One region of the Achromobacter sp. EG18 genome, then DNA from elsewhere that is predicted to be linked to it. Evidence: riboswitches for the same ligand, from Rfam matches in the RefSeq annotation. Region 1 holds a riboswitch; the other holds the start of a gene.
The links. Region 1 has a riboswitch for glycine ahead of gcvT (glycine cleavage system aminomethyltransferase GcvT). Riboswitches for the same ligand answer to the same signal wherever they lie in the genome.
Positions count from the first base shown of each region.

Region 2: another riboswitch for glycine. It lies ahead of AC6CR5_RS10390 (D-amino acid dehydrogenase); the one in region 1 lies ahead of gcvT (glycine cleavage system aminomethyltransferase GcvT).

Region 1 covers NZ_CM186213.1:3,681,130-3,685,535, reverse strand. Annotated here, with positions in the region: gene AC6CR5_RS16845 (BaiN/RdsA family NAD(P)/FAD-dependent oxidoreductase) at 1-192, shown strand, start outside; gene AC6CR5_RS16840 (superoxide dismutase) at 401-1,015, shown strand; gene AC6CR5_RS16835 (ZIP family metal transporter) at 1,043-1,936, shown strand; glycine riboswitch at 2,006-2,098, shown strand; glycine riboswitch at 2,132-2,254, shown strand; gene gcvT (glycine cleavage system aminomethyltransferase GcvT) at 2,342-3,442, shown strand; gene gcvH (glycine cleavage system protein GcvH) at 3,540-3,917, shown strand; gene gcvP (aminomethyl-transferring glycine dehydrogenase) at 4,010-4,406, shown strand, end outside.
Region 2 covers NZ_CM186213.1:2,282,071-2,286,476, reverse strand. Annotated here, with positions in the region: gene AC6CR5_RS10400 (PhzF family phenazine biosynthesis protein) at 1-364, shown strand, start outside; gene AC6CR5_RS10395 (sulfite exporter TauE/SafE family protein) at 509-1,252, shown strand; gene AC6CR5_RS10390 (D-amino acid dehydrogenase) at 1,304-2,533, opposite strand; glycine riboswitch at 2,578-2,664, opposite strand; glycine riboswitch at 2,666-2,757, opposite strand; gene blaELC (ELC family class C beta-lactamase) at 2,895-4,187, shown strand; gene AC6CR5_RS10380 (3-hydroxybutyryl-CoA dehydrogenase) at 4,215-4,406, opposite strand, start outside.

The DNA of each region.
Region 1 (4,406 bases):
GCCGGCTACAAGAAGGCCGAGGTCATGCGCGGCGGCGTCGATACGCGCGGCCTGGACCAGAAATCGATGCAGGCCCGCACCACGCCCGGCCTGTACTTCATCGGCGAGACCGTGGACGTCACCGGCTGGCTGGGCGGCTACAACTTCCAGTGGGCCTGGGCCTCGGGCGTGGCCTGCGGCAAGGCGCTCTAGGCGTTCCTGGCGCTTCATCCAACGCTTTTCCCGTCCGTCGGGCGCGGGCACGCTTCGTGCTGCCCGCCAAGGCCTGCCCGGCCCATAGCCTGACTGCATGACGGGCATTGCAACGTTGTCGTTGTGATATCAAATAAAAATACCTATCATTTGTATTTCACAAATTCAGCCGTGCCGCATCCGGTGGCACCGCCTGATGGAGACCGCCTTGGCCTATACCTTGCCGACCCTGCCTTACGCCTATGACGCGCTCGAACCGCACATCGACGCGCTGACGATGGAAATCCACCACAGCAAGCACCACCAGACCTACGTCAACAACCTGAACGCCGCGCTCGAAGGCGCCGGCATCGCCACCGACGAGCCGGTCGAGGCCCTGGTGGCGCGCATCGACCAACTTCCCGAAGCCGTCCGTGGCGCGGTGCGCAACAACGGCGGCGGCCACGCCAACCACAGCCTGTTCTGGTCGGTCATGTCGCCACGGGGCGGGGGCGAGCCCGACGGCGCGCTGGCCCGCGCCATCGACACCGAACTGGGTGGCCACGCCGCCTTCCGAGAAGCCTTCACCAAGGCCGCGCTGACGCGCTTCGGCAGCGGCTGGGCCTGGCTCAGCGTGACGCCCGCCGGCAAGCTGGCGGTGGAAAGCAGTGCCAACCAGGACAGCCCGCTGATGCAGGGCAACACGCCGATCCTGGGCCTGGACGTGTGGGAACACGCCTACTATCTCAAGTACCAGAACCGCCGCCCGGAATACATCGGCGCCTTCTACAATGTGATCGATTGGCCCGAGGTGGCGCGCCGCTACGCCGCCGCCGTGGGCTGAGCCGGCATTGCGCGGGGGCAGCGGTCCATGAATACCTTCAGCCGTCATCGCATTCGGCCCGCGGCCACCAGCGTCAGTGTCTGGACGCTGGCGGTGCTGGTCGCCTGCCTGGGCCTGCACCAGATGTGGGCCTATTTCAACGACCACGCGCCGCACGTGGCCGACGCCCTGCTGGGCGGCATGGTCGCCGCGGGCGCCACCGCGGCGGGCACGTTGCCGATCCTGTTCGCGCGCACCATCCCGCAGAAGATGCAGGACAGCATGTTCGGCTTCGGCGCCGGCGTGATGCTGGCCGCCAGCGCCTTCTCGCTGGTGGCGCCGGGCATCGCGGCGGCCGAGGCGCAGGGCGCGGGGCCGTGGGGCGCCGGCCTGACGGTGGGCGCCGCCATCCTGCTGGGGGCGGCGGCGCTGTTGCTGATGGACCGGTTGCTGCCTCACGAGCATTTCATCAAGGGCCGCGAAGGTATCGAGGCCCACCGGCTGCGCCGTACCTGGCTGTTCGTCTTCGCCATCACCCTGCACAACCTGCCCGAAGGCCTGGCCATCGGCGTCGGCTACGCCGGCAACGACCCGGTGCGCGGCACGGCGCTGGCCACCGGCATCGCCATCCAGGACATCCCCGAGGGCCTGGTGGTGGCCGTGGCGTTGATCGCCGCGGGCTACAAGCGCGCGTTCGCGGTGGCGCTGGGCATGCTGTCGGGCCTGGTCGAGCCGGTGGGCGCGGTGCTGGGCGCGGCCGTGGTGGGCTGGTCGGCGGCGCTGCTGCCGTGGGGCCTGGGCTTTGCCGCCGGCGCCATGCTGTTCGTGATCAGCCACGAAATCATTCCTGAATCGCACCGCAAGGGGCACGAGGTCTACGCCACCTGCGGGCTGATGCTGGGCTTCGTGCTGATGATGCTGCTGGACACCGCGCTGGGCTGAAGCGGCGCCCGGGCGGCGATCGCGGATCAACAACGGAACCGCGTTTCGCGGTATGCTTTCGGCGCTGTCACGCATGTTGCGGGAGAGAGCGGCCGTTCGCGGCTGCCGCCGAAGGCGCAATTCGCCCGGAATCGCTCAGGTATCCCATACCGCGCATGCTTGCCCTGTCCCGGTTTTCACCGCGCGGACTCGGCAAAGCAGCACTCTGGAGAGACCTGGCGCCGCTGCCCAATCAGGGACATAGCGAGCAGCCCAGGCGCCGAAGGTGCAAACCCGCCACGCGGGGCAACTCTCAGGCAAAAGGACAGAGGGGCGGAAGATTCAGCCGTTGCGCGGGCGTTTTCCGTCTGTCCGCCAGCGGCATTCCGTAACCCTGGCACCGCTGCCGCTCCGGAGTACCCGCGCATGTCCGCACCCCTCAAACGCACCCCGCTGGCCGAAGAACATATCGCCTCCGGCGCCCGCATGGTCGATTTCGGCGGCTGGGATATGCCCCTGGCCTACGGCTCGCAACTGGAAGAGCACCACGCGGTGCGCCAGGACGCCGGCATGTTCGACGTCTCGCACATGCTCAACGCCGACGTCACGGGCCCCGACGCCTACGCCTTCCTGCAGCGCCTGGTGGCCAACGACGTCGCCAAGCTGACCGTACCGGGCAAGGCGCTCTACACCTGCATGCTGAACCCGCAGGGCGGCGTCATCGACGACCTGATCGTGTACTTCTTCGCGCTCGACGAATGGCGCGTGGTGGTCAACGCCGGCACCGCCGACAAGGACATGGCCTGGATGCAGCGCGTCAAGCAGGCCGGCAAGTTCGACGTCACCATCACGCCGCGCCGCGACTTGGCCATGATCGCCGTGCAGGGCCCCAACGCCCGCGCCAAGGTCTGGGCCGCGCGCCCGGCCTGGCAGGCCGCCAGCGAGCCGCTGACCCCGTTCGTGGCCGCGCGCGTCGGTGACGACACGCTGGTGGCGCGCACCGGTTACACCGGCGAAGACGGCTTCGAAATCGTGCTGCCCGCGGCCGAGGCGGTGCAACTGTGGCGCGACCTGGCGGCCCAGGGCGTGCGCCCGGCGGGCCTGGGCGCGCGCGACACGCTGCGCCTGGAAGCCGGCATGAACCTGTATGGCCAGGACATGGACGAACTGACCCAGCCCGGCGAAGCCGCGCTGACCTGGACGGTGTCCCTGAAGAACCCCGAGCGCCGCTTCATCGGCCGCGATGCGCTGGAGCAGTTCGCCACGCCCGCCGCCTTCGTCGGCCTGAAGCTGCAGGAACGCGGGGTGATGCGCGCCCACATGGCGGTGCGCACCGCGCAGGGCGTGGGCGAGCTCACCAGCGGCACCATGTCGCCGACGCTGGGCGTGTCGATCGGCTTTGCCCGCCTGCCGCAAGGCGTGGCCGCGGGCGACACGGTCGAGGTCGACATCCGCGGCAAGTGGGTGCCCGCCCTGGTCTGCAAGCTGCCGTTTGTCCGTAACGGCAAAGCCGTCGAACACTCGTAAACTCGAAGCTTCGCGCCGGTGGCCGGCCCTGCGGGGCGTGGCCGCCGGCGCGAGGCGCGCAACACCATTTCCTTATCCGAATCCCCCAGGAGTTCCCATGAGTCTGCCCATCGATCGCAAGTACACCGAGTCCCATGAATGGGTCAAAGCCGAAGGCGACGTGTTCGTCGTCGGCATCACCGATACCGCCCAGGACCAGCTGGGTGACCTGGTCTTCGTCGGCGACGTCAAGGTCGGCGCCAAGCTGAACGCGGGCGAGACCGCCGGCGTGGTCGAGTCGGTCAAGGCCGCCTCCGACATCTACGCGCCCGTGGCCGGCGAAATCGTCGCGTTCAACGACGAGCTGGAAAGCAACCCCAACCTGATCAACGAATCGGCCTTCACCGCCTGGATCTTCAAGATCAAGCCGGTCAACGCCGCCGATGCCGACAAGCTGCTGGACGCCGCCGGCTACGAAGCCATCGCCAACGGCTAAGCCCGTCAGGGCGGGCGCGGCGCTGGCGCCGCCGCCCGTCCATGCATCACCGTCCGTCCCTCCCGACGACACCGCCATCCCGAGATCCCCCCATGTCGCGCGCCCTAGACACCCACACCGACTTCATCCCCCGCCACATCGGCCCCTCCGACGCCGACCAGGCCGCCATGCTCGCCGCCATCGGCAGCCCCAGCTTGGACGCCCTGATCGAAGAAGTCGTGCCGCCCAAGATCCGCAGCCAGGCGCCGCTGGCGCTGCCGCCGTCGCGCAGCGAAGCCGACGTGCTGGCCGAACTGAAGCAGATCGCCGGCCGCAACAAGGTCTTTCGCAACTACATCGGCCAGGGGTACTACGGCACGCAGACGCCCAACGTGGTGTTGCGCAACATTCTCGAGAATCCCGCCTGGTACACGGCCTACACGCCGTACCAGCCCGAGATCTCGCAGGGTCGCCTGGAGGCCCTGCTGAACTACCAGACCATGGTCGCCG
Region 2 (4,406 bases), 1.4 Mb from region 1:
GTACCGCACCGACGACTACCTGGTGGTGATCGACGACGAAAGCCTGATCGACGGCCTCGCGCCCGACTTCGCCGCGCTGGCGGCATTCGACGTGCGCGGCGTGGCGGTGACGGCGCCGTCCACCCGCTACGACTTCGTGTCGCGCTGGTTCGGGCCGCGCGTCGGCGTCAACGAAGACCCGGTCACGGGGTCGGCGCACACCTCGCTGGCGCCTTATTGGGGCGAGCGGCTGGGCAAGACCCGGCTCACCGCCGAGCAGGGCGGGGCGCGCAAGGGCCAGCTGCGCTGCGAGCTGCGCGACAACGGCCGCGTCATCATCAGCGGCCAGGCCGCGTTGTACCTGCGCGGCACGATCTTCCTGTGAACCGCGCCGCCATCACCGAAAACCTATTGCCTCATCAACACTTCAAATAAGGCCGCCGCGACACGCGCCTAGAATCTGCCGTCACGAGAGCCGGACGGATCGATCCTTCCGACGCCGGACACGACAACAAGGAGACGCAGGGCAATGGATGCGGTGTGGATAGTCGCCGTCGGGGCGGCCGTGGCGGGATTCGTGCAGGGCCTGTCGGGCTTTGCCTTCGGCATGGTGGCCATGTCGTTCTGGGCCTGGGTGCTGGATCCGCGGCTGGCGGCGGCGCTGGCCGTGTTCGGCGCGCTCACCGGCCAGCTGCTGGCGGTATTCTCGGTGCGGCGCGGCTTCAACTGGCCGTTGCTGTGGCCCTTCCTGCTCGGTGGCCTGGCCGGTATTCCGCTGGGCGTCCTGATCCTGCCGCACCTGGACATGGACTGGTTCAAGGCCGTGCTGGGCGCGCTGCTGGCGCTGTGGTGTCCGGTCATGCTGATGGCGCAGCGCTTGCCGCGCATCGGCGGCAATCGCTGGGGGGACGGCGCGGTCGGACTGGTGGGCGGCGTGATGGGCGGCATCGGCGGCTTCGCCGGCAGCGTGCCGACCCTCTGGTGCACGCTGCGCGGTTTCGGCAAGGACACGCAGCGCGCCGTGATCCAGAATTTCAACCTGTCGATGCTGGCCGTGACCATGGCCACCTACCTGGCCACGGGCATCGTCACGCGCGACATGGCGCCCATGTTCGCCGTGGTGGCGCCGGCCATGCTGATCCCCACGCTGCTGGGCACGCGCCTGTACATCGGCATATCGGAAGTCACGTTCCGCCGCCTGGTGCTGGGGTTGCTGACCTGCTCGGGACTGACATTGCTGGCCTCCTCGGTGCCGCGGCTGCTGGGGTATTGAGGGCCGGTCCGCGTCCGGCCCGCTCCCGGCCTGTGCTCTGCCGCAATGGCTTTACGACAGTCCGACCCCCTCCCGCACACTCGCCGCCAGCATCTGCGCCGTGGCCGCCGACAGCGTCCAGCCCAGGTGCCCATGGCCGGTGTTGTAGAACACGCCGGGCCGCTTGCCGGGGCCGACGCGCGGCATCATGTCGGGCATCATCGGCCGCAACCCGCACCAGGGCACCACGCGCGCCGTGCGCACGCCGGGAAAGTGGCGGCGGGTCCAGTCCACCAGCGGCTGGATGCGTTCGGCGCGGATGTCCAGGTTGAAGCCGTTGAACTCGGCCGTGCCGGCCACGCGGAAACGGTCGCCCAGGCGGCTGGTGACGATCTTGGCGGCCTCGTCCAGCAGGCTCACGCTGGGCGCGGCGGCCTGGCTGGCGGCGTCGTCCAGGTGCACGCTGATCGAATAGCCCTTGACCGGATAGATGTTCAGCCTGTCGCCCAATTGCCGCGCGAACTGGCGGCTGGCGGCGCCGGCGCAGACCACGATGGCGTCGGTCTCGTGCTGTTCGTGCCGCGTGCCGTCCTCGCGCGCCAGGTCCAGCACGTAGGGCAGGCCGTCGCGGCTGATGGCGCGGATGTCGGCATCCTGTTCGAAGCGCACGCCGCGGCGCGCGCAGGCCCGCGCCAGGCCGCTGGTGAACTTGTGGATGTCGCCGGTGGCGTCGGACGGCGTATAGAAGCCGCCGTGGCAGGGCGTTTGCAGCGTCGGCTCGATGCCGCGGATTTCCTCCGGCGTGACGGCGTGCCGCTCCAGCCCGCCTTCGCGCAGCAGCGCGTTGGCGCGGCGCGCGGTCTCGAAGCTGGCGGCATCGTGGTAGATGTGCAGGATGCCGCGGCGCTCCAGGTCGAAATCGATGCCTTCCTCCTCGGCCATGGCGTACAGGTGCTGGCGCGCCTCGATCGCCATGCGCGTGGTGGCGATGGTGTTCTGGCGATAGTTGCGGATCTGCCCCATGAACTGGGCCAGCCATGAATACTTGTGCCAGCTCGGACGCGGATTGAGCAGCAGCGGCGCGTCGTGGCGGCCGAGGCAGCGCAGGCCTTTCAGGATGGTGGCGGCGCTGTTCCAGACTTCGGCATTGCTGGCGGACAACTGGCCGCCGTTGGCGTAGGACGTCTCCATGGCGGGATAGCGCTGACGGTCGTAGACGGTGACGTCGTAGCCCAGTTTGCTCAAGGCGTAGGCGGACGTGACGCCGGTGATACCGGCGCCGATGATGGCGATGCGGGGCATGATGGCTCCAGATGGCGTGGCCACGATCCGATGATCGCGGCACCCCATCTGTCTCTGTACCTGAGAGCTTCACCCGGGCGCGAGGGCGCGGGTTCCCCTTCGGTGGGCGCCAGGCGCCTCTCTCCAGATTGTCTAGACCGCGCAGTCCTGTTGCCTGAGAGTTTCCGGGGCGGTTGCTCCGTCGGCGCCCGTCACGGGGGACGGGACTCTTCTGCGGGGTTTTGAATCGACGCAGTGAGAATAGCCAAAATCTGCCGCGAGCGGGACTCAGGGTTAATACCAGGAAGGAGGCGGATAGGCTCTACACTGGGCGCCAACCCGCGCGGCACGCGCCGGTCAGAAAACGAAAGGACGATCCCGCATGCGCGCTCCGGCAATGTTCCGTATTTCCCTGCTATCCGCGACGTTGGCGCTGGCCCTGGCCGGCACCGCCTCGGCCAGCCCGGCCGTTGCGCAAGCGCCCGCCGCCAAGGCAGCCACGGCATCGGCCTCCGCATCCACGCCCGCATCTTCGCCGACATCCACGCCGGCATCCCCCGCCCAGGCGTCCGCGACACCGGCATCCACGCCCGCCAAGGCCGATCGCGCCACCGCCGCCGTCGACGCCGCGGTGGCCGAGGTCATGCGCCAATACGGCATCGACGGCATGGCCATCGGCGTCAGCCACAATGGCGAGCAGCGCTTCTTCAACTATGGCGACGCCTCGCGCCAGCCGCGCCGCGCCGTTTCCAGCGACACCCTGTTCGAACTGGGTTCGATCAGCAAGACCTTCACCGTCACGCTGGCCGCCTACGCGCAGGCCACGGGCCGCCTGTCGCTGGCCGACAGTCCGGCCAAGTGGGTGCCCGAGCTGCAAGGCAGCGAATTCGCCAAGCTGACGCTGGTGAACCTGGCCACGCACACCGCCGGCGGCTTTCCCTTGCAGGTGCCGGACGCGGTCCAGAACACGGCGCAACTGATGGACTACCTCAAGGCCTGGACCCCGCAGTATGCGCCCGGCACGAAGCGCACCTATGCCAACCCCAGCATCGGCATGCTGGGCGTGGTGGCGGCACGCGCGCTGGGCGAGTCCTACGTGGCGGCGATGGAGCAGCAGTTGTTTCCCAAGCTGGGCCTGCGCGACACCTGGCTGGAGGTGCCGCCGCGCAAGATGCCCGACTACGCCCAGGGCTACGACAAGCAGGACGCGCCGGTGCGCGTGAACCCGGGCGTGCTGGCCGACGAGGCCTACGGCGTGAAGTCCAGCGCCCGCGACATGCTGCGTTTCATCGAGATCAATCTGGGCGCCGTGCCAGTTGACGCCACGCTGCAGCGTGCCATCGCCGAGACCCACACCGGCTATTACCAGTTGGGCGCGATGACGCAGGACCTGATCTGGGAACAGTATCGCTACCCGGTGGCGGTGGACGACCTGGTGCGCGGCAACTCCGCCCAGGTCGCGTTCGAGACCCTGCCGGTCAAGGCCCTGCAACCGCCGCTGGCGCCGCGGCAGTCGGTGTGGGTCAACAAGACCGGCGCCACCAATGGCTTTGGCGCCTACGTGGCATTCGTGCCGTCGCGCAAGCTCGGCATCGTGATCCTGGCCAACCGCAACTATCCCAACCAGGCGCGGGTGCGGTTGGCGTTGCGGGTGCTCGAGGCGCTGGCGCCGTGAATGCCGCCGGCCGGCGCGCAGCGGCCTTCAGGATCGGGCCGCAGGGCGCGCCTGGCCGGCCGCCCTGGCGCCGTCGAACCTCGGCAGCAGCCCCATGATCTCCAGCCGCGCGCACAACTCGCCCAGCCGCCGCAGCTTGTACGCTTCGACGTCCATGCCGCCATAGTCGTAGAAGCCTTGCCCTTCGCGCAGGCCGTTGCGCCCCTGTTCCATGTTGCG